DNA from 4 places in the Massilia luteola genome. Region 1 is predicted to be linked to each of the others. Evidence: predicted binding sites of a transcription regulator. Region 1 holds the regulator's gene; each other region holds the start of a gene.
What was found. The regulator sigma-54, encoded in region 1, starts transcription at its own class of promoters, with help from an activator protein. The targets are predictions, from matches to a motif close to TGGCANGNAANCTGCTTT.
Positions count from the first base shown of each region.

Region 1 (5,306 bases):
AGCGTCTTTTGCGCGAACGGGTTCGCGTCCGTCTCCAGCGACGCCATCACGGCCGCCACGGAATCCGCGCCGAAGTGGCGGTCGATCGCATCGCGCTGCGCCGCCAGCTCGCCCGTGCCGGCCTGCGCCGCATACGGCGCCGCGAACGCGCGGATCGCGGCGGCCAGTTGCGCGCCCGGCGTCGCGTCGACCAGCGCGCGCAGGGCATCCAGCTGCGCCGACGGCACGAACACGTCGGCCAGCCCCACGTAGATGGCGTCCGCGGCGCCGATGGTCACGCCGGTCACGCCGAGGTAGTGGCCCAGGCGGCCCGGCGCATGCGACAGGAAATGGCTGCCGCCCACGTCCGGAAACAGGCCGATGTTCACCTCGGGCATGGCAATTTTGGAACGCTCCGTCACGATGCGCAGGCCGCAGTCCGGCCCGCCCTGGGCGATGCCCATGCCGCCGCCCATCACGACGCCGTCCATCAGCGCGATATACGGCTTCGGATAAAAATGGATCAGGTGGTTGAGGGCGTATTCCTCGGTGAAGAAATCTTCCAGCAGCGGGCTGCCCGTCCGCGGCGTGGCCCTGCCGGCCTCGTGGAAGAAGCGGATGTCGCCGCCGGCACATAACGCCTTCTCGCTCGTGCTCGTAATGACGACGGCGTCCACGCCGGCATCCCCGCGCCAGGCGAGCAAGGCCGCGGTGAGCGCGCGGACCATGTCCAGCGACAGCGAGTTGAGGGCTTTGGGGCGGTCCAGGGTGATGATGCCGGTGCGGTTGGCGACCCGCGTTTGCACGTGTTCGGTCATGTCTCGTGTTATTGAAGTGTTATTGGAATAAGCAGAACCGCATTCTAACGCGCATGGGTGGCGCATAAAATCGAAAAGGGCGCCGATGCGCCCTTTGTCATTGATGCTGCTGCACGCGTGGCATCACGCGGCGGCGGGTTCTTCCTCTCCCCCTTCGGACATGCGCTTGATGCACGCGTTGTCATGATCCTTGAGCATTTGCTTGTACTTGACGACCTGGCGGTCGAGGCGGTCCATCAGCATGTCGATCGCGGCATATAAATCGTGCGCGGCACTGGCGACATGGACGATCTTGCCTGCGAGACGCAGATTGATCTCGGCTTTCTGGCGTTTTTCTTTCTCGGTGAGATTGTCGATGCAGAGGATGACGTGGGAGTCAATCACTTGATCGAAATGGCGGGTAATGCGTTCAAGCTTGTTCTGTACGTATTCTCGGATTGCTGGGGTTACATCGAGATGATGTCCGCTGATAGTGAGATTCATACACACTCCTTTGAAGATTCGCTGCCGTGCCGTGCGCGCATCCGGGCATGGAGGCAGCGTTGTTGCCAGAGCTTGCTGCAAGAGCTTGCTACTAGAGCTCGCTACAAGGATTTGCGGAGACTGACGGGAGGGATCTTCAGCGCCTCACGGTATTTGGCGACCGTGCGCCGCGCGATAACCATTCCCTGTTCCCCTAGCATCTCCGCGATCTTGCTGTCGGATAAAGGGTTCTTGGGGTCTTCTGCTCCTGTGAGTTGTACGATGAGGGCCCGTATTGCCGTCGACGATGCTTCGCCTCCCGCTTCGGTGGCAACGTGACTCCCGAAGAAATACTTCAACTCGAACATGCCGTGCGGGGTCAGCATGTATTTCTGAGTTGTGACTCGAGAAATTGTGCTCTCGTGTAGACCTAGTGTATCAGCTATCTCACGTAAAACAAGGGGCCGCATTGCGACGGCGCCATGCGAGAAAAAGTTGCGCTGGCGATCCACAATGGCCTGGGCCACGCGCAGGATCGTGTCGAAGCGCTGACGCATATTCTTGATGAGCCACTTGGCTTCCTGCAACTGTGCTCCCAGCTGGGATTCCGATTTCCCCTGCTTCATCAGCGCCGCATACACGCTGTTGACGCGCAGGCGCGGCATCACTTCCGGATTCAGCTGCACGCTCCAGCCGTCCTTGGCGCGGCGCACGATCACGTCCGGCACGACGAAGTCTGACACATCCGACGCGAACGCCGCGCCCGGATGCGGATTGCACTGGCGGATGATGGTCTGGGCTTCGCGCAGGTCTTCGTCGTCGCAGTCCAGCGCCTTTTTCAGCTTGTTGAATTCGCGCTGCGCGAACCACGTCAGGTATTTCTCGACGATGACCAGCGCCATGCGCCGCGTGACGAGCGGCACGCCGGGCATGCGCCGGATCTGCAGGGCCAGGCATTCTGCCGCGCTGCGCGCGCCCACGCCGGGCGGGTCCATGCTCTGCACGAGGGCCAGCGCCATGCGCAGTTCCTCGAACTCGATCTCCAGTTCGGCCGGCAGGCGCGCGTGGATGTCGTCCAGCGGTTCGTCCAGATAACCATTGTCGTCCAGCGCGTCGACGACGAGTTCCACCAGCGCGCAGTCGCGCGCCGCGCAGCACGTCATGCGGACCTGTTCCATCAGGTGCTCGCGCAAGGTGACCGGGCTCGCTTCCAGCTGCGGACGGCCGTCCTCGTCCTCGCCGCCGCTGCCGCTGCTGCGGCCGAATTCGCCCCAGTCCTCGCCGCCTTCGCTGCCGGCGCCTTCGCCGCTGTCGCCGCCGGCATCGGCGCCGCTCTCGCCGCTGCCGTTCTCGGCGGGCGCGCCGCCCTCCGCGCTCGGCCCCTGCGCGGCCGGCGCCTCACCGGCCTGCATCGATGCCGGCGCGCTGTTGATGGCGCCGTCGGCCAGCAGGCGTACGGAGCGGTCGAGCGGATCGTCGAGCCGTTCGAGCAACGGGTTCTCGCTCAGGGCCTGCTCGATTTCCTGGTGCAGCTCGAGAGTCGACAGCTGCAGCAGCCGGATCGACTGCTGGAGTTGCGGCGTCAGTGCAAGGTGCTGTGAAGTCTTGAGTTGCAGCGTCTGTTTCATGACTACATTCGGAAGTGTTCGCCCAGGTAGACGCGCCGCACCGATTCATTGGCGATGATGTCGTCGGGACGGCCGGATGCCAGCACCGCCCCCTGGTTGATGATGTAGGCGCGGTCGCAGATGCCCAGCGTCTCGCGCACATTGTGGTCCGTGATCAGCACGCCGATGCCGCGCTCCTTCAGGAAGCGCACGATACGTTGGATCTCGATGACCGCAATTGGATCCACGCCGGCGAACGGTTCGTCGAGCAGCACGAAGCGCGGATTCGTCGCGAGGGCGCGCGCGATCTCCACGCGCCGCCGTTCCCCGCCCGACAGCGACAGGGCCGGGCTCTCGCGCAGCTTTTCGATCTGCAGCTCGGTCAGCAGCTCGTCGAGGCGTTCGGCGATGCGCGTCTTGGTGAGCGGCTTGCCGTTCTCGCGCTGCAATTCCAGCACGGCGCGGATGTTCTCTTCCACCGTCAGCTTGCGGAACACGGACGCTTCCTGCGGCAGGTACGACAGTCCCAGCAGGGCGCGCCGGTGGATCGGCAGGCTCGTGACGTCGGTGCCGTTGATGTCGATGCTGCCGGCATCCGACGGCACCAGGCCCACGATCATGTAGAACGACGTCGTCTTGCCGGCACCGTTCGGGCCCAGCAGGCCGACGACTTCGCCGCACGCGACCTGCAGCGACACGTCGCGCACCACCAGGCGCTTGCCATAGCTCTTCTGCAGGCCGTTGACGACCAGCGTGCTGCCGCCGCATTCGGCCGGCGGGATGTCCGTATGGGCCTCCATCGTGCGGACCTCCGTCATTGCTTGCCCGCCGGCGTGGCACCCGCGGCCGGCGCGGGCGTGCGGCGCGGCTGCAGCGTGATGCTGCCGCGGCCATTGCCGGGCTTGTCCGCGCCGCTGGCGTCGTTGCGGCCGACCAGCACTTCCTTGCGGTTATCGTAGGAGATGAATTCGTTGTCCATTTCCTGCGTGACCTTCTGGCCTTCGAGCTGGCGGATCATGGCTTTCGAGAACAGCTTCACGAGGTCGTTGCGTTCGTCGTATTCGATGCGCTGGGCCTGGCCTTCGTCCCACAGGTCGGGGCCGCCGTCGCGCTTCTGGCGGAAGGTCGCGAGCTTGCCCGGATCCGCGGTCAGGATGAACGTGTGATAACCGTCCGGCGCTTCCTTGACCTCGGCGCGGTCCGACTTGAGGACCATGGTGCCGCGCGTGATGATCACGTTGCCGGTGACGACATAGTTCTGCGTCACCAGGTCGCTGTTGGCCTTGTCGTACTTGATGTTGACCGGCTTGAGGGCGTCCGCCCTCTCGGCCGAAGCAGCCAGCGGCACCAGCAGGAACATGGCGGCGGCGAGTATTTTCTTCATTCGTTTATCCTCTCAATTGGCTTCAGCGCGGCGGGCGCGGTGGGCGCGGCGGATAGGTGGCCGAGCCGCGGCCGCCCAGCGCGATCTGCTGGGTGGCGTTGTTGGCCTCCATGCCCACGGCGTCGATCGACGCGCTGCCGAGCGTCATGTGGACCGGCCGGTCGGTCTTGGCGATCTCGTCGTCCGTCAGCAAGGTCAGGACCTCGGTGCGGATCCGCAGCGGCTGCGACGTCGCGTTGCCGGGGCGCTGGATGTCGACGTTGCCGGTCAGGTCGATCTGGTTCTGGTTCTGGTTGACGAGCGCGTGCTCCGCCGTCATCGTCATGGGCGGGTGTTCGGCCGTGAGGCTCTGCACCACGGGCTTGTCGACGAGGGCCGTGTTGTCGGCCGGGCGGTGCGTCAGGCGCTCGCCCGAGATCACGTAGCGCGGCTTGCCGGCCTCCGACATGCGCACCCAGCTGAAGTTGTCGACGATGTAGTCCGGCTCGTTGCCCGCATTGGCGCCCGGCGTGGTCTCTTCGCCCTGCATCACCTGCACGAGCCAGAAGCTGCCGAACGCAAAAAACACGGCGGTCAGCATCAGGGCCAGCAGGCGCCAGCGGTGCGCGGTGCGCTTGTAGTTGGCAGGGGCCATGGCTGCGCTTATCCTGAAATTAACCGAAATACGGCGCGAGCGCCTGTTCGTAGGTGCCCTGGGCGCGCATCACCATGTCGCACACTTCGCGCACGGCGCCGCGGCCGCCCGGGTTCTGCGTGACGTAATGGGCGCGGTGCCGCACTTCCGGATGGCCGCTCGGCACGGTCACGGCAAAGCCGACGCGCGTGAACAGCGGCAGGTCGATCACGTCGTCGCCGATGTAGCCGCATTCCTCGGCCGTCACACCCGTTTTGGCGAGCAGGTCGGCGAACGCGAGGCGTTTGTCGTGCTGGCCCTGGAACACGTGCGTGATCCCGAGGTCGGCCGCGCGCCTGATGACGATGGGCGACGTGCGTGCGCTGATGATGGCCGTCTGCACGCCCGTGCGGTTCAGGAGCTGGATGCCGAGGCCGTCCAGC
Region 1 covers NZ_JAXOFN010000005.1:148,863-154,168, forward strand. Annotated here, with positions in the region: gene U9J41_RS08520 (enoyl-CoA hydratase/isomerase family protein) at 1-797, opposite strand, end outside; gene hpf (ribosome hibernation-promoting factor, HPF/YfiA family) at 921-1,280, opposite strand; gene U9J41_RS08530 (RNA polymerase factor sigma-54) at 1,382-2,887, opposite strand; gene lptB (LPS export ABC transporter ATP-binding protein) at 2,890-3,684, opposite strand; gene lptA (lipopolysaccharide transport periplasmic protein LptA) at 3,681-4,250, opposite strand; gene lptC (LPS export ABC transporter periplasmic protein LptC) at 4,273-4,884, opposite strand; gene U9J41_RS08550 (KdsC family phosphatase) at 4,904-5,306, opposite strand, start outside.

Region 2 (5,306 bases), on a different contig from region 1:
TAGATGCCGACGTTCTTGCTGCTGGTGTTGAACACGGGCGCCGGCGCCAGGCTGCCCGCCGTGAAGCCGGCGGGTCCGCCGACCGCCGAATAGGTCATGCCCGTCGCGAGCGTGGTGCCGTCGTAGACCTTGGTGCCGCCGCTGGCGCCGAGCACGTAGATCGGCTGCGTCGACATGTCCACCGCCTGGTAGCTCGCGTACAGATAACTGTTGTTGGTGCCGCTGACGACGAGGTAGCCGCAGTTCGGATACGGATTCAGGCAACCGGACAGCTGCGGCGCCTGCGTGTACGCGGACGGCTTCGGCGCGCCATTGATGTAGACGAGCCAGGCCGCGACCGACGGTCCCTGGAACGTGATCTGCGCGCGGCTGCCGTAGTTGACCATGCCCATCGCGCCGGCGTCGCGGTCGTCGCTCGTGATGTTGTTGCCGGTGCTCGTGTTGACGGCGTTGATCAGCACCGTGCCGGCGCCGGCCGAGCTGCCGACGGTCGTCAGCGTATTCGAGTTGGCCTCGAAGCCGATGCCGAACTCCTTGACGCCGCCGTCGCTCTGGCCGGTCATCATGAGATTGCCGCTGCCGGCCAGGATCGTCGCGCCCGACTTGATGTAGATGCCGCCCTTGGTGCCGTCCACGCTGCCGCTGTTTGAACCGAGGTTCGAGCGGCCGTTGATCGTGACGTTGCCGCCCGCGGACAGGATCGACACGTTGCCCTCGACCGTGACGGCCGCGGTGGTACGCGCGGTGTTCGCGTTGCGCGCGAAGCCGATGCCGCCGGCGGCGCTGCCGCCGTTGCCGCCGATGAGGATGGTGCCGCCGTTCGATTTCAGGTTCGCGTTGACGTCCACGCCGCCCACCGTCGCGCCGGCGGCATTCGCGGCCGACAGCGTGAGGTCCAGGTTGCCGCTCGTCGACGTGATGTCGGCGTTGACGATGATGTTGCGGTCCGCGCGCAGCGTCAGGCCGGCGTTGGCGCCGCCCGTCTTGGCGATCGCGCTGGCCACCGTGATGTCGCCGCTGCCCGTCGCCGCGCCCACCGTGCCGTATGCAGTATTACTCGATTGCGTCGTCACGGTCACGCTCGTGCCCTGGTTCAGGGCATTCGAAATCGTCGTCGCGCCGGCCGCGTTGATCGTGTAGTCGTAGGGGTCGACGAGCCACTCGCCGCCCTTGCCGCCGGCCGCGCCGGCATTCACCGCCAGGCCGGGCAGCGTCGTCACGTGCGCGGCGGACGTCTCGATGGCGCCGCCGTTGCCGCCGGCCGGCGCGCTCGCGTCGAGCGTGCCGCCCACGTTGGCGCTGCCCGACTGCATGTCGCCCAGCAGCAGGATCCGGCCCTGCGCGCCCGTCGCCAGCGTGCGCGCCTGGACAATGCCGCTGTTGTTGATGACGGACCCGGAGAGTTCGCCGGCCGATTTCGCCGTCATCAGCACCGTGCCGCCGTCCGCGCGGATGGCGCCGCCATTGTCCACGAGCGCGTCCAGCGCGCCCTTGTGCACCTGCAGCTTGACGGGGCCGCCGAAGTCGACGACGACGTCGCTGCCCGCGCCGAGCAGCGCGTTGCCGCGGTCGGCCGCGATGTCGCCCGTGTTGACGACGCGCGCCGCCACCAGCGCGACGTTGCCGCCGGCCGCCGCGCGGATGGCGCCCTGGTTCTCGACCGCCTGCGCGCTCGCGCCGGACAAGCGATAGCGGCCCGCCAGGAAGTCCTCGTTGCGCATCGCCAGCGTCGACGCCAGCAGGCCGCCCACGTCGACCTGTGCCGTCGGGCTGAACAGCACACCGTTCGGATTCAGCAGGAATACGTGGCCGTTCGCGTTCAGCGCGCCCTGGATCAGCGACGGATCGGCGCCGAGCACCCGGTTCAGCGCGACGGCACCGGCCGAAGGCTGGACGAAGGTGACGGTCGCGCCCTGCCCGATCGAAAACCCGGTCCAGTCGAGGGCCGCCTTGCTGCTGCCCTGGTTGATCGTCAGCGTCTTGCCCGCATAGTTCAGCGTCGCCTGCCCGGCCGTGACCCGGCCGCCCGTCGGCAACGGCTCCGCGGCATGCGCCCACGCGCCCGCCGCGGCCAGGACCAGCAGGGCAAGCTGCCGGCGCCGGCGCGCGCGCCCGGTGGATGACCTGGTCCGCTTGGAACCCAGTTCCGATACGGCTTGCCAAATATTCTTCGACGAATTCCAGACAATGCGATAAATACGGTTCACGTGGATTCCAGGGGGCTTGATATAAGATCCTCGCAGTGTAGGATCTTTCCCACAAGAAATCCAATCGCCTCTGTAATTCGTTCGCTATTAGTCGCGCGCCCGCAACGATTCAATCCGAAGCCACCCGCTTATAAAAATGCCGGCACCGAATATAACGCTGCCCATCCAATCTGAAAAATAATATTCCCTTTATATTCAACATGTTACATTCATGCCGAAACGATTCCATATGACGATGATAATCTATGTATATACAGACAAAAACATTCCGCCAAATACATTAGAAAATATAACTAATCGCTACTCAGCCTTCAGGAACGGGAGATACAACTTGAAAAAGGTTTATCTATATTTGACCTGATACAAATAAACGAATTCGCGCGATATGTGCCGGCGGAGCACACTCGACGACGCGCGCGGCGCCATGCGCGACGTGCCGGAACGACCTGGCTCGCGCATTGCGGTACGGAATCCGCTGCGTTTGAGGTAAATCAAATAACAAACTGCGCGCGCCAAAGACACTGCTCGTCATCATCCACAAGATTGAGGCAGATCATGCACTTCCACCAACACGAAGCCGAACAAGTCGCCGCGCGCGACAGCCGCCAACGGCTACGCGCCCGTATCGCCGTCCTGCAGGCGCAACCGGACACCGTTTTCGTTCAGGATTTTCCCGCCGTCGTGGCGGCGGTCGAAGCGGCGTTCCGGCGCGAGGAAGCGCTGTGCGAGCGGCGCGGCGACGCCGCCCTGCATTCGCGCCGCGCCGACCATGCCGTGGTGCTGCGCGCGCTGCACCGCACGCTGGCGGAGATCGAGAGCGGCGACGTCATGCTGGGCCGCCGGGTCGCCGACGCGCTGGACGCCGTGCTGTCGCTGCCGTGCGACGCCGGCACGGACACCGTCGCGGCCACGCCGCGCCGCCGTCGACAAGGCGGTCGGCCACGATGCTCATGGGAAATTACGTGAATTTGGCGGCGGTAAACGGCACATTTCACGAAGTTGCCGCAAAAACTCTTTATTGATGTCGAGAATATTTACACCGGACATTATTATTGCACAAAGGTAATTTGAATTTCCTTTAAATAACATATAGTTATAATTATTGGCACAATCCTTGCGTTGACAGCCTGAGCAAAATCAAAAAGTAAAACAACAATTTGTTCTCATCGCTGTTCAACGAAAGGAAATACCATGCTGAAGAAATCCGTGCACAAGGCCGTGCTGGCCACCCTGGGCGCAATCGCCGTCATGCCGATACTGGCGCACGCGGCGCTCGTCACGACGACCTCGACGACGAGCTTTAATGTGAGCAACTCTGTCTCCGACACGCTCGGCGGCAAAACGGGGACGTCGGACGGCAGCCACAGCGGCACGCCGAACACGAACATGGATACCCAGGGCAAAGCCACGATCGCCCAGTTCGACAAAAACCTCGGCGTGCTGACAGGCGCCACCGTCAACGTGGCGTCCACCTACAAGCAGACGACCAGCGTCACCGTCGCCGCGGGCGGCACCGGCGCGAATACCGATGGCACGTTCACGGCCGCGGGTACCGGCAGCAGCTCGGTCAACCTCGTCATCCCGACGGGTGTCAGCGGTGCGAGCATGGCACTCAGCAATGTCCAGGACAGCTGCACCGTCACGGCGGGCAAGATCAAGGCGAGCTGCGACAACGGCAGCAATTCCGCGCAAATCATCAAGAGCGCGAGCGCCGACGGCAATTCGCTGAACACCTACGCCGGCAGCGGCAGCTTCCTCGTCGACCTGGTTGCCGCGTCGAACACGGCCGAGACGACGTCCAACCAGTTCGGCGGCACCGCGACGACCACGTCCACCATCGACTGGACCGGCGACCTGAGCGCGACCTACAACTACCTGCTGCACGCGGCGCAGTCGTTCGACGCGAATTCGTCGACGACGACGCTGACGCTGGACTTCGGCGACATCCACCTGGGCGACGCGGTGGCCGCGAAAAACTTCTCGATCGCCAACCTGCTCGACACCAACCGCGTCGGACTGAAGCTGACCGGCATCGCGGAAACGGGTGACATCAACAACGTGTTCTCGACGAGCCTGTCCCTGTTCAGCAACCTGGCACAGGGCGCCTCCAACGGCTACACGGCCGCGTTCCTCGCGACCACGCTCGGCAGCCAGGCGGCGTCGTATCAACTGACGCTGGCCGACGCGAACCCGGACGTCGCGTTCGCGTCCGACACCCTTGGCGCGGGCTACAACCTGACGCTGAAACTGAAGGCGAACGTGTTGGAGCGCGTGGCCGACGCCGTCGGCGGCGCCGTGCCGGAACCGGCATCGCTGATGCTGCTGGGCCTGGGCGCCGCCGCCCTGTGCTCGACGCGCAAACGCCGCCAGTCCTGATCGCGGTTCAGGCGCAGCCCGCACGGCGCGGGCTGCGCCGCCGGTCCTGCCCGGTCAGCGCAGGTTGCCCGTGTGCCCGAGCGAATAGCGGCCCGGCTGCGGCCACACGGTCAGGCCGTGCGGCTCGCCGCCGACCTTCACCTTCTGCATGTCGCCCGTCTTCGTGTCGATGCGATAGACGACGTCGTCGAAGCGACCCGACAGCCACAGCCACTTGCCGTCCGCGCTGACGTTGCCCATGTCCGGGCTGCCGCCGCCCGGCACGGGCCAGTTGGCGACGATCTTCCCGGTCGCGAAGTCGAGCACGGCCACGCTGCCCGGTCCCTTGCGCTTGCCGTGGATGCGGTGCGTGCCGCGGCTCGAGATGTACAGGTATTTGCCGTCGCGGCTAGGATACAGGCCGTGCGTGCCGATGCCGACGGGGACGAAGCCGATCTGCTTCAGGTTGTCGCCGTCGACGACGTGCACGCCGTCCGCATCCATGTCGGCCACGTAAAAGCGCTTGCCGTCGGGGGAGATGCGCACGTCCTGCGGCATGCCCTTCTTGGCCGTGCAGATCTCGCTGGCGCCGGGCGCGGTCGGGTCGACGCCTTCGCGGAAGCGCGTCGACGGCATCGACAGTTTCAGGTAGCCGAGCACCTTGCGGTTGACCAGGTCGATCTTCGCGAGGCTGCCGTCGAATTCGCACGTGAACAGCGCGTAGCGGCCGTCGATCGAGAATTC
Region 2 covers NZ_JAXOFN010000003.1:175,960-181,265, forward strand. Annotated here, with positions in the region: gene U9J41_RS06185 (YDG domain-containing protein) at 1-2,207, opposite strand, end outside; gene U9J41_RS06190 (hypothetical protein) at 2,763-3,173, shown strand; gene U9J41_RS06195 (choice-of-anchor E domain-containing protein) at 3,399-4,583, shown strand; gene U9J41_RS06200 (YncE family protein) at 4,638-5,306, opposite strand, start outside.
Region 2: the regulator sigma-54 is predicted to act here: its motif matches at 3,311-3,328, upstream of U9J41_RS06195 (choice-of-anchor E domain-containing protein).

Region 3 (5,306 bases), on a different contig from region 1:
GGTGATCGGCGTGGTGCCCGCCGTGATGGGCCTGTCGTGGTACGACTGCACCGTGACCGGCATGGAGGCGCACGCCGGCCCCACGCCGATGCACCTGCGCCGCGACGCGCTGCAGGTGGCCACGACCATCATGCAGGAAGTGGTGGCGATCGCGAACCGTTATCCGCCTTACGGCCGCGGCACGGTGGGCATGGTGCAGGTCTTCCCGAACAGCCGCAACGTGATTCCCGGCCAGGTCAAGTTCAGCATCGACCTGCGCAACGTCACGGATGACCTGCTGAACACGATGCACGGCGAGATCGAAGCGTTCATCGGGCGCACGCGGCGCGCGACGGGCCTGGGCATCGACCTGGAGCGCGTGTCGTACTACCCGCCTTGCCCGTTCCACCCGGACTGCGTGGATGCCGTGCGCGCCGCCACGGACAAGCTGGGATACTCGACGATGGACGTCGTGTCCGGCGCCGGCCACGACGCCATCTATGTCGCGCGGCTCGCGCCCGCCGGTATGATCTTCGTGCCGTGCAAGGATGGCATCAGCCACAACGAGATCGAAGACGCCCAGCCCGCGCACCTGGAAGCCGGCTGCAACGTATTGCTGCACGCGATGCTGGAGCGGGCCGGCATCGCCGGGGGCGCCTGACCCGCGCCGGCTGAAATTGTTGCGCACCAGTAACAAAATGCGATTTCCTGTTACTATTCTGGCCGAAGACGGGCGGCGGTAGCATACTGTGGCCAAAGCCCTCGGGGCCGCAAGGATCGTCATGTCCTTGCGTTTTGCCACTCATGCGCGTCGACGATGCTGACCGGATATTATGAAACCCCACTGGTCCTGACTTCCATCCTCGTCGCGATCGTCGCGTCCTATTCCGCGCTCAGCCTGGCCGGCCGGGTGACGGAAGCCGCCGGACGCACCAAGTTCGCCTGGATACTGGGCGGCGCGATCGCGATGGGGTCCGGGATCTGGGCCATGCATTTCGTCGGAATGCTGGCGTTCCGCCTGCCGATTCCGATCGCCTACGACGTTCCCATCACCCTCGTTTCCCTGGTGTTGCCGATCGGCGCGTCCGGCCTCGCGCTGTGGCAGGTCAGCCGCGCGAACCTGGGCCCCGTGCGGCTCGGCGTCAGCAGCCTGATCATGGGGATCGGCATCAACGCGATGCATTACACGGGCATGGCCGCGATGCGCATGGCGCCGGGCATCGTGTACGACCCGCTGCTGTTCGCGCTGTCGGTGCTGATCGCCGTCGGCGCGTCGGCGCTGGCGTTGTGGATCGCCTTCCGGCTGCGCCGCAGCACGCCGGACGTGTGGGTGCCGCGCATCGGCGCCGCCGTCGTGATGGGCTTCGCCATCGTCGGCATGCACTACACGGGCATGGCGGCGGCGAACTTCCCCGCCGACAGCGTGTGCATGGCCGCGCGCGTCGGCGTCCACCGCGACAGCCTCGCCACGCTCGTCGTGCTGGCCACGTTCTGCGTGCTCGGCCTCGCCCTCATCGCGTCCGTGTTCGACGCCCGGCTGGAAGCGAACGCCCGCATCCTCGCGATGTCGCAGGCGACGGCGGCCGACCGCCAGCAACTGCTCGAACGCGAACGCATCGCACGCGACCAGGCCGAGCGCCTGTCCGCGCTGAAGGACGAATTCCTGGCCACGCTGTCGCACGAGCTGCGCACGCCCCTCAACGCGATCCTCGGCTGGGCCGGGATGCTGCAGCGGGGCGTGAGGGACGAGGCGACCCTCAGGCGCGGGCTGGAGACCATCGAACGCAACGCGCGCGCCCAGGGCCAGCTGATCGACGACCTGCTCGACATGAGCCGCATCATTTCCGGCACCGTGCGCCTGGACGTCCAGGCGGTCGATCCGGCCCGGATCATCGAGGCGGCGCTGGGCACCGTGCATCCGGCCGCGGCGGCCAAGATGATCGCCCTGCGCGCCGACCTGGGGCGCGGGACCGGCGCCTTGCCGCTCGAAGTGAGCGCCGATCCGGGACGGCTGCAGCAGGTGCTGTGGAATTTGCTGGCGAACGCGGTCAAGTTTACGCCGGCGGGCGGCAGCGTGCAGGTGCTGTTGGGACGCGACGACGCCGACGCCGTGATCCGCGTGATCGATTCCGGCATCGGCATCGCGGCCGATTTCCTGCCTTACGTGTTCGACCGCTTCCGCCAGCAGGACGCGTCGATCTCGCGCCAGCACGGCGGCCTCGGACTGGGCCTGTCGATCGCCAAGCAGCTCGTCGAACTGCACGGCGGCACCATTGCCGTGGACAGTGCGGGGCCCCAGGCGGGTACGACGTTCACCGTGCGCCTGCCGCTCGCGCGCCAGCCGGTGGCCGTGGTGCCGGCGGCGGGCATGCGGCCCGTCGCGCCGGCTGCGGCGGGCGACCTGGCCGATTTGACCGGCGTGCGGGTGCTGGTGATCGACGACGCGCCCGATACGCTCGACGTGCTGGAACAGATCCTGACGTACAGCGGCGCCGCCACCATGACGGCGCCGGGCGCCGGCGCGGCGCTTGCCCTGCTGGAGCATGAGGTGCCGGACGTGATCGTCAGCGACGTGGGCATGCCCGAAGTCGACGGCTTCGAAATGATGCGGCGCATCCGCCGCCGCGCCGCCACGGCGACCGTTCCCGCCATCGCGCTGACGGCGTTCACGCGCCAGGACGACCGCGCCAAGGCGCTGCAGGCCGGCTTCACGGATTACCTGGCCAAGCCGGTGGAGCCGGCCGCGCTGGCGGCGGCCATCCTGCGCGCCGTGGCGCGCGGCGGCGCCGGCGAAGGCGAGGACGCGGCCGCGCGCGAGGCTTGACGCGCGGGGCTTACTGGAACGTGGTCTCGCGTTCCGGCGTCGCGCTGATGCGGTGGATGGCCAGGTCGGCGCCGTCGAATTCCTCTTCGGCGTCCAGGCGCAGCCCGACGGTGACCTTGAGCAGGCCGTAGACGATCACGCCGCCGATGCCGGCGATGGCGATGCCCAGCAGGGTGCCGATCAGCTGCGACGCCAGCGACACGCCACCGAGCCCGCCCAGCGCCCGGCTGCCGAAGATGCCGGCCGCGATGCCGCCCCACGCGCCGCACAGGCCGTGCAGGGGCCACACGCCCAGCACGTCGTCGATCTTCCAGCGGTTCTGCGCCAGGGTGAACATCACGACGAAGATCGCGCCCGCGATCGCGCCCGTCACGAGGGCGCCCATCGGATGCATCAGGTCGGAGCCGGCGCACACGGCGACGAGGCCGGCCAGCGGACCGTTGTAGACGAAGCCCGGGTCGTTCTTGCCCATCACGAATGCGACCAGCGTGCCGCCGACGAGGGCCATCAGCGAGTTCACGGCGACCAGGCCGTTCATCTTGTCCAGCGTCTGGGCGCTCATCACGTTGAAGCCGAACCAGCCGACGGTGAGGATCCAGGCGCCCAGCGCGAGGAACGGGATGTTCGACGGCGGGTGCGCCGAGATGCGGCCATCCTTGGTGTAGCGGCCGCGGCGCGCGCCCAGCAGCAGCACGGCCGGCAGCGCGGCCCAGCCGCCGACGGCGTGCACGACGACGGAGCCGGCGAAGTCGTGGAACGAGGCGCCGAACGTGGCGGCGAGCCAGTCCTGGACGCCGAAGCGGTTGTTCCAGGCGATGCCTTCGAACAGCGGATACACGAGGCCGACGAGCAGGGCGGTGGCGGCCATCTGCGGATAGAACTTGGCGCGTTCGGCGATGCCGCCCGAGATGATGGCGGGGATCGCGGCGGCGAACGTCAGCAGGAAGAAGAACTTGACGAGCTCGTAGCCGTTCTTGGCGACGAGCGTGCTCGTGGCGCCCATGAAGTGGATGCCGTAGGCGATGCCATAGCCCACGAAGAAATAGGCGATGGTGGAGACCGCGAAGTCGATCAGGATCTTGACCAGGGCGTTGACCTGGTTCTTGCGGCGCACCGTGCCCAGTTCGAGGAAGGCGAAGCCGGCGTGCATCGCCAGGATCATGATTCCGCCGAGCAAGATGAAGAGCGCGTCGGCTCCGCTTTTGTATGCATCCATGCGTACTACTCCAAAAAAGTGCAAGTTGGTCGAATAAGCACTTCTGAGTAGCAATAAACGTTCCAATTTGGTGAAGCGGTGCACTCCGGGCGAGCATGCCGTATGGATTGCCCCGTAAGCGTGCGCAAGCACCGTGTCGGTGCGGTCATGCGCCAAAATGGGGATGCATGGCGCAGTCCGGTGCACCGCGATGGCCATGGTCGGTATGGCAAGTCGTAGTATGCTTTCGGGAAATAACCTCACAAAGGAGATTCATGAACCGCACCCTGAACGCCGCCATCCTCGCGGCCCTGCTGGCGGCCGGCGCCCCTATCCTGTCCGCCCACGCCGCCGCAACCACCGCGACCCCGGCCGCATCCGCCGCCGAGCGCCAGGTGGACAACCTGGCGGCCCGCTTCTACGATACGCGCGCCCGCTTCGATCCGCTGCTGTACGCGACGGCCAACGGCGACAGCCGCTACGACGACCAGATCGGCATGGCGATCGCCCCGAAGGTCCGCGCCGCCTACTTCGCCGCGAACCACGGGCTGTTGAACGACCTGCACAAGATCGACCGCGCGCGGCTGGGCGACAAGGCCCGGCTGAACTACGACATCCTCGCCTTCGAGATCCGCAGCCAGCTCGACCTCGAACGCTTCCCCGAGCACCTGCTGCCGCTGAACCACTTCGACAACATCCCGAGCACGCTGGCGAACTACGCGAGCGGCACCGGCTCGCAGCCGCTGGCGACGCCGGCCCAGTACCGCGCCTACCTGTCCCGGCTCGACCAGCTGCCGGCCTGGATCGACCAGGCCATCGCCAACATGAGGGAAGGCATGCGCACGGGCGTCGTGCAACCGAAGGCGATCACGGCGAAGATGCTGCCGCAGTTCCGCCAGCTGCAAGGCACCGACCCGGAAGCCAGTATTTTTTATACGCCCATCAAACGCCTGCCGGCCGGGTTCACGGACCAGGACAAGAAGACGTTCACGGCCGGCTACCGCCAGGCCGCGCAACGGATCGACGCCGCGCTCGCGCGCCTGAACGCGTTTCTCGAAAAGGACTACCTGCCCGCGGGCCGCGCGACGGCCGGCTACGGCGCGTTGCCGGACGGCGCCGCGTGGTACCGGGCGCGCATCCGCAACAACACGAACCTCGACCTGACGCCCGCGGCGATCCACGCGCTGGGCGAAAAGGAAGTGGCGCGCATCCAGCAGGAGATGGCGTCATTGGCGCCCAAGCTGGGCTACGACGGCCCGCTGAAGACATTCCCGCAATGGGTCGCCGCCCAGCCGCGCTTCAAGCCGT
Region 3 covers NZ_JAXOFN010000011.1:163,638-168,943, forward strand. Annotated here, with positions in the region: gene U9J41_RS13645 (Zn-dependent hydrolase) at 1-640, shown strand, start outside; gene U9J41_RS13650 (MHYT domain-containing protein) at 797-2,803, shown strand; gene U9J41_RS13655 (ammonium transporter) at 2,814-4,019, opposite strand; gene U9J41_RS13660 (DUF885 domain-containing protein) at 4,274-5,306, shown strand, end outside.
Region 3: the regulator sigma-54 is predicted to act here: its motif matches at 4,067-4,084, upstream of U9J41_RS13655 (ammonium transporter).

Region 4 (5,306 bases), on a different contig from region 1:
ACGGGAGCCGGGCCGCATGAAGCGGCTCCCGCTGCGTAAATTCAGCCTCGTATCGTTGCGCGACCTGCTGGTGGCGGTGGCGCCGACGGCCGTGCTGGTGCTGGCCGCCTGCATCGTCGCGTACATCGTCGTCGACCCGGCGCCGCCGCGCCACGTCGTCCTCGCGACGGGGCAGGAGAACAGCGCGTACGAGGAATTCGGCCGCCAGTACGGCGCCATCCTGGCCCGCGACGGCATCCAGGTCGAGCAGCGGCGCTCGCCCGGTTCGGAAGACAACCTGCAGCGCCTCATCGACGGCAAGGCCGACATCGCCTTCGTGCAGAGCGGCTCGACGAGCGAAGCGCAGGCCGAGCGCCGCGGCCTCGTCTCCCTCGGCAGCCTGTTCACGGAACCCGTCTGGCTGTTCCTGCGCGAGCGCGATGCGCGCGGGCGCAAGCTCGACGTGCGCAGCATCACGCAATTGAAGGGCTTGCGCATCAACCTCGGTCCCGAAGGCACGGGCGTGCCCAAGCTGTTCCGCCAGGTGCTGGCCGTGAACGGCCTGGAGCCGGACCAGCTGACCACGTCCTCGCTGGAGAACACGCCCGCCACGGTGGAATTGTTGGCGGGGCATATCGACGGCCTCGTATTCAGCTCGGCCCCGGAAGCGCCGCTGATCCAGATGCTGTTGCAGACGCCGGGCATCCGCCTGTTCGATTTCCACCAGGCCGAAGCGTACTCGCGCCGGCTGCCGTTCCTGACGCACGTCGTGCTGCCGCGCGGGATCGTCGACCTCGGGCGCGACATCCCGGCGCGCAACATCGACCTGATCGCGCCGACCGCGACCCTCGTCGCGCGCGCGGACCTGCATCCGGCGCTGGTGGACCTGTTCGTCAAGGCGGCCACGGAGATCCACGGCGGCACGGGCTGGTTCCAGCAGCAGGGGCAGTTTCCGTCGCCGCGCTACACGGAGATCCCGGTGGCGCGCGAAGCGGCCAAGTACTACCGCGACGGCCCCCCGTTCCTGCAGCGCTACCTGTCGTTCTGGCTGGCGAACCTGTTCGACCGGCTGTGGGTCGTCGTCGTGGCGCTGGCGGCGTTGATCATCCCGCTGTCGAAGATCGTGCCGCCGCTGTACGTATGGCGGATCCGCTCGCGCGTGTACCGCTGGTATGGCCAGTTGCGCGCCGTCGAGCAGGCGCTGGAGAATGCCGGGGACGCGCACCGCGACGAGGCGCGCGCGGAGCTGCTGCGCCGCCTCGACGACATCGAGCAGCGCGTCAATCACATCTCCATCCCGCTGGCCTATGCCGACGCCTTGTACGGCCTGCGCAGCCACATCAATTTCGTGCGCCAGCGCGTGAAGGTCATGCTGGCGGTGCCCGCAGCCGCGCAGGACGGCTAATTGGGGGCGCGGCCGGCGTAGGCACCACGTGCCCACGCCACGTTCGAATTTGCAGCCGGTAGGGTGGGCACCACGTGCCCACGCGTGACGTTGCCGCTGTGTTGGCGAGGGTTCGACGCGTTACGGCAGGACGATCTTGACCACGGCATGCCCCGACGTCGCGTACAGCGTGCCGTCCGCCGCGACCGTGATGCCGCGCAGCGTGGCGAAGCTGCCCAGCAGCTTGCCCGTCTTCAGCGCAGTCGCGCCGGCCGTGCCCGCCGGCGTCGTCACGACCGCATTCGACGTGATCTTGCGGATCGTGTTGTTGACGGCGTCGGCGGCGTACAGGTCGCCGTTCTTGTCGACCGTGAGCGCCACCACCTGCTGGAAGCGGGCTGTCGTCGCGTTGCCGTCGTCCTTGCCCGTCTGCCCCGGCGTACCGACGAACGTCGTCAGGCTCGACGCGCCGGACGTGGCGCGGCTGATCGTCTTTTTCAGGTCGGCCACGTAGGCCGTATCGTCGGCATTCACGGCGACGCCGCGCGTGACCGGCTCGGTCGCGCCGGGAAGGATCTCGACGGCGCCCGTTTCCAGCTTCGTCCAGCGGTTCGGATTCGCGAGCGGGACGCGGCGCGTGTCGACGCCCGTCGTCACGATCAGGTTGCCGGCGCCGTCCGCGGCGATCCCGCCGGGGTAGAGCCGGGTGTCGCCGGAGAAGTCGCTCGTGGCGAACGTGATGACCGTGCTGACGGTGCCGTCCGGCGTGATCTTGCGGATGGCCACCCCGTCCGTGACGTAGAGGTCGCTGTTGCCGTCGATCGTGATGGCCGACGGCTGCGTGAACAGGGCGTTGGCGCCGTCCCGCGTCCCGCTCGTGCCGCGCTTGCCGGCAAACGTCGACACGGTGCCGTCCGGCGCGACCTTGCGGATCGCGACATTCAACTGGTCGGCCACGTACAGGTTGCCGTTCGCGTCGATGGCGATGCCGCGCGGCGTATTGAAGCGCGCGGCCGCGCCCTTGTTGTCGGAACTGCCGGCGACGGCGGCGTCGCCCGCCAGCACGCTGATGCCGGTGGAAGGCCCGGTATCGCCGCCGCTGCCGTTGTCCGTCTCGCGCTTGGGGCCGCCGGGGCCGCACGCGCACAACAGCGCCGCGACGCCCGCGCACAGGAGACGCACGCGCAGGCGGGCGGGTACGGCGGATTCGATCGTCATGGGTGCAATCTCCAGGTCAGCGGTGAGCCGGCATGCTAGCACGTGCGCACCGTGTGGAATCTCAGCGATTGTCACGGCGCGGCCGGGAGATGATGGGGATCAGGCGCCGATCCAGGGCAGGCCGGCCTTGCACCAGCCGCCCACGGTCTTGCGATGGCCGTCGGGGTCGCGGTCGCCTTCGAAACCCTCCAGGATGTCGAACGCGTTCGGGTAGCCCAGTTCGGTGGCCGTGCGCGCCGCGTGGCGCGAACGCACGCCGGAACGGCACAGGAACAGGACGACGTCGTCCTTTGTTGCGACGTTTTGCAGCTGCGTGGCGAAATCGGGGTTCGGCGCGCCGCCCGGGTACAGCGACCATTGCACGGCGCCGTGCTGGGCGTCCGGCAGCGCGGGGCGGCCGACCCAGTCGCGTTCCGCATTCGTACGCACGTCGACCAGCTTGACCCTGGGGTCCGATTGCAGCAGCGCGAACGCTTCCAGCGGCGTGACGGCGCCCGCGTAAGGCTGGCCGGGCGCGCGGGCCCGGGCGTTGGCGAGAATCTCGTCGGTCGTACTCATGTCATGTTCTCCATCTATCCTGGTTGCGGGCGCGGTCGCCGCACCGTTACAGTTCGCGGCGACGCCTCGGCTCGCACTTTTGGTGCATCGTGCATCAAATCGGTGCATACTCGACAAATTGCACTTGTTTGGTGCGTATGCTTGGGTTTGCATCAAATCCGTGCACCCATACGGTGTCATTGATTTTAAGGGCCAAATTGAGCGGCCTCAAAGTATTCATTATTTATTTGTTCAGGGAAAAATGCTGGCATAATTTCTGCTTAGAAGGAAATGCGCCTGTCGCACGCCCCGTCGGCGTCGACACCCCTTTTTGACTTAGGAGATACGAATGGCAAGGACCGCCGCAGATGTAATGCAGATGCTGAAGGACAACGAAGTCAAGTTCGTTGATTTGCGCTTCGCCGATACCCGCGGCAAGGAACAGCACGTGACCGTTCCCATCTCGCATTTTGACGAAGACAAATTCGAATCCGGCCACGCTTTCGACGGCTCGTCGATCGCCGGCTGGAAAGGCATCGAAGCATCGGACATGCTGCTGATCCCTGATCCGAACACCGCGAACATCGACCCGTTCTTTGAAGAGACCACCGTGTTCATGCAGTGCGACGTGATCGAACCGTCGGACGGCAAGGGCTACGATCGCGACCCGCGTTCCATCGCCAAGCGCGCCGAAGCGTACCTGAAGTCGTCGGGCATCGGCGACACCGCCTACTTCGGCCCGGAGCCGGAATTCTTCATCTTTGATTCGGTCCGCTGGAAGATCGACATGTCGGGCAGCTTCGTCAAGATCGATTCGGAAGAAGCTTCCTGGTCGACCGACAAGGAATTCGAAGGCGGCAACAGCGGCCACCGTCCGTCCGTCAAGGGCGGCTACTTCCCGGTCCCGCCGGTCGACAGCTTCCAGGACATGCGTTCGGAAATCTCGCTGATCCTCGAATCGCTGGGCATCCCGGTCGAAGTGCACCACCATGAAGTGGCGGGTGCGGGCCAGATGGAGCTGGGCACCAAGTTCTCGACCCTGGTCGAGCGCGCCGACTGGACGCAAAACCTGAAGTACGTGATCTGGAACGTCGCCCACAGCTACGGCAAGACCGCCACCTTCATGCCGAAGCCGATGAACGGCGACAACGGCTCGGGCATGCACGTCCACCAGTCGATCTGGAAAGACGGCAAGAACCTGTTCGCCGGCGACGGCTATGCCGGCCTGTCGGAAACCGCGCTGTTCTACATCGGCGGCATCATCAAGCACGCCAAGGCCCTGAACGCCATCACCAACCCGGGCACGAACTCGTACAAGCGCCTGGTGCCGGGCTATGAAGCTCCGGTCAAGCTGGCTTACTCGGCCAAGAACCGTTCGGCGTCGATCCGTATCCCGCACGTGGCGAACCCGAAAGGCCGCCGCATCGAGACCCGCTTCCCGGACCCGCTGGCCAACGTCTACCTGTGCTTCGCAGCCCTGCTGATGGCCGGCCTGGACGGTATCCAGAACAAGATCCACCCGGGCGAAGCCGCGACGAAGGACCTGTACCACCTGCCGCCGGAAGAAGACAAGCTGATCCCGACGGTCTGCTCGTCGCTGGAAGAAGCGCTGGAATCCCTGAACAAGGACCGCGAGTTCCTGACCCGCGGCGGCGTGTTCAGCGATGCCATGCTCGACGCCTACATCGAGCTGAAGATGCAGGAAGTCCAGCGTCTGCGCATGACCCCGCACCCGGCCGAATTCGACATGTACTACTCGTCGTAATTCGTTGGCATCACCCAGTGCCGGAATGGAAACGAACGGCACTGGAGTGTATCCACACGGTAACGAAAACGCGGGGAAAGCCAGCCGGCTGCCTCGCGTTTTTTCTTGGATGGGGTATAGTCGGAAGCTTCCCAACCATGCATCCAGACTGCCCTGATGCGAATGACAAGCAGCTTTTTCCTGCGCCTGGCGTTGCTCGCGGGACTTGCCGCGCACGACAGTGCCCGCGCCGATTCCGTCGTCTACAAATGCGTCGACAAGAGTGGCCGGGTGGAATTTACTGACATCAATAAACCCGGCTGCAAGGTACTCGATCTGCCCGGCTATATCTCGGCGCCGGCTCCCGCGCCGCGCGCCGCGCCCGCGGTGACGATGCGGCAAGGAGCAGGGCGTCCGGCCGCGAGCCCGAATCCGGCGGGCTTC
Region 4 covers NZ_JAXOFN010000035.1:51,905-57,210, forward strand. Annotated here, with positions in the region: gene U9J41_RS25025 (TAXI family TRAP transporter solute-binding subunit) at 17-1,384, shown strand; gene U9J41_RS25030 (NHL domain-containing protein) at 1,505-2,581, opposite strand; gene U9J41_RS25035 (rhodanese-like domain-containing protein) at 2,681-3,139, opposite strand; gene glnA (type I glutamate--ammonia ligase) at 3,468-4,883, shown strand; gene U9J41_RS25045 (DUF4124 domain-containing protein) at 5,046-5,306, shown strand, end outside.
Region 4: the regulator sigma-54 is predicted to act here: its motif matches at 3,385-3,402, upstream of glnA (type I glutamate--ammonia ligase).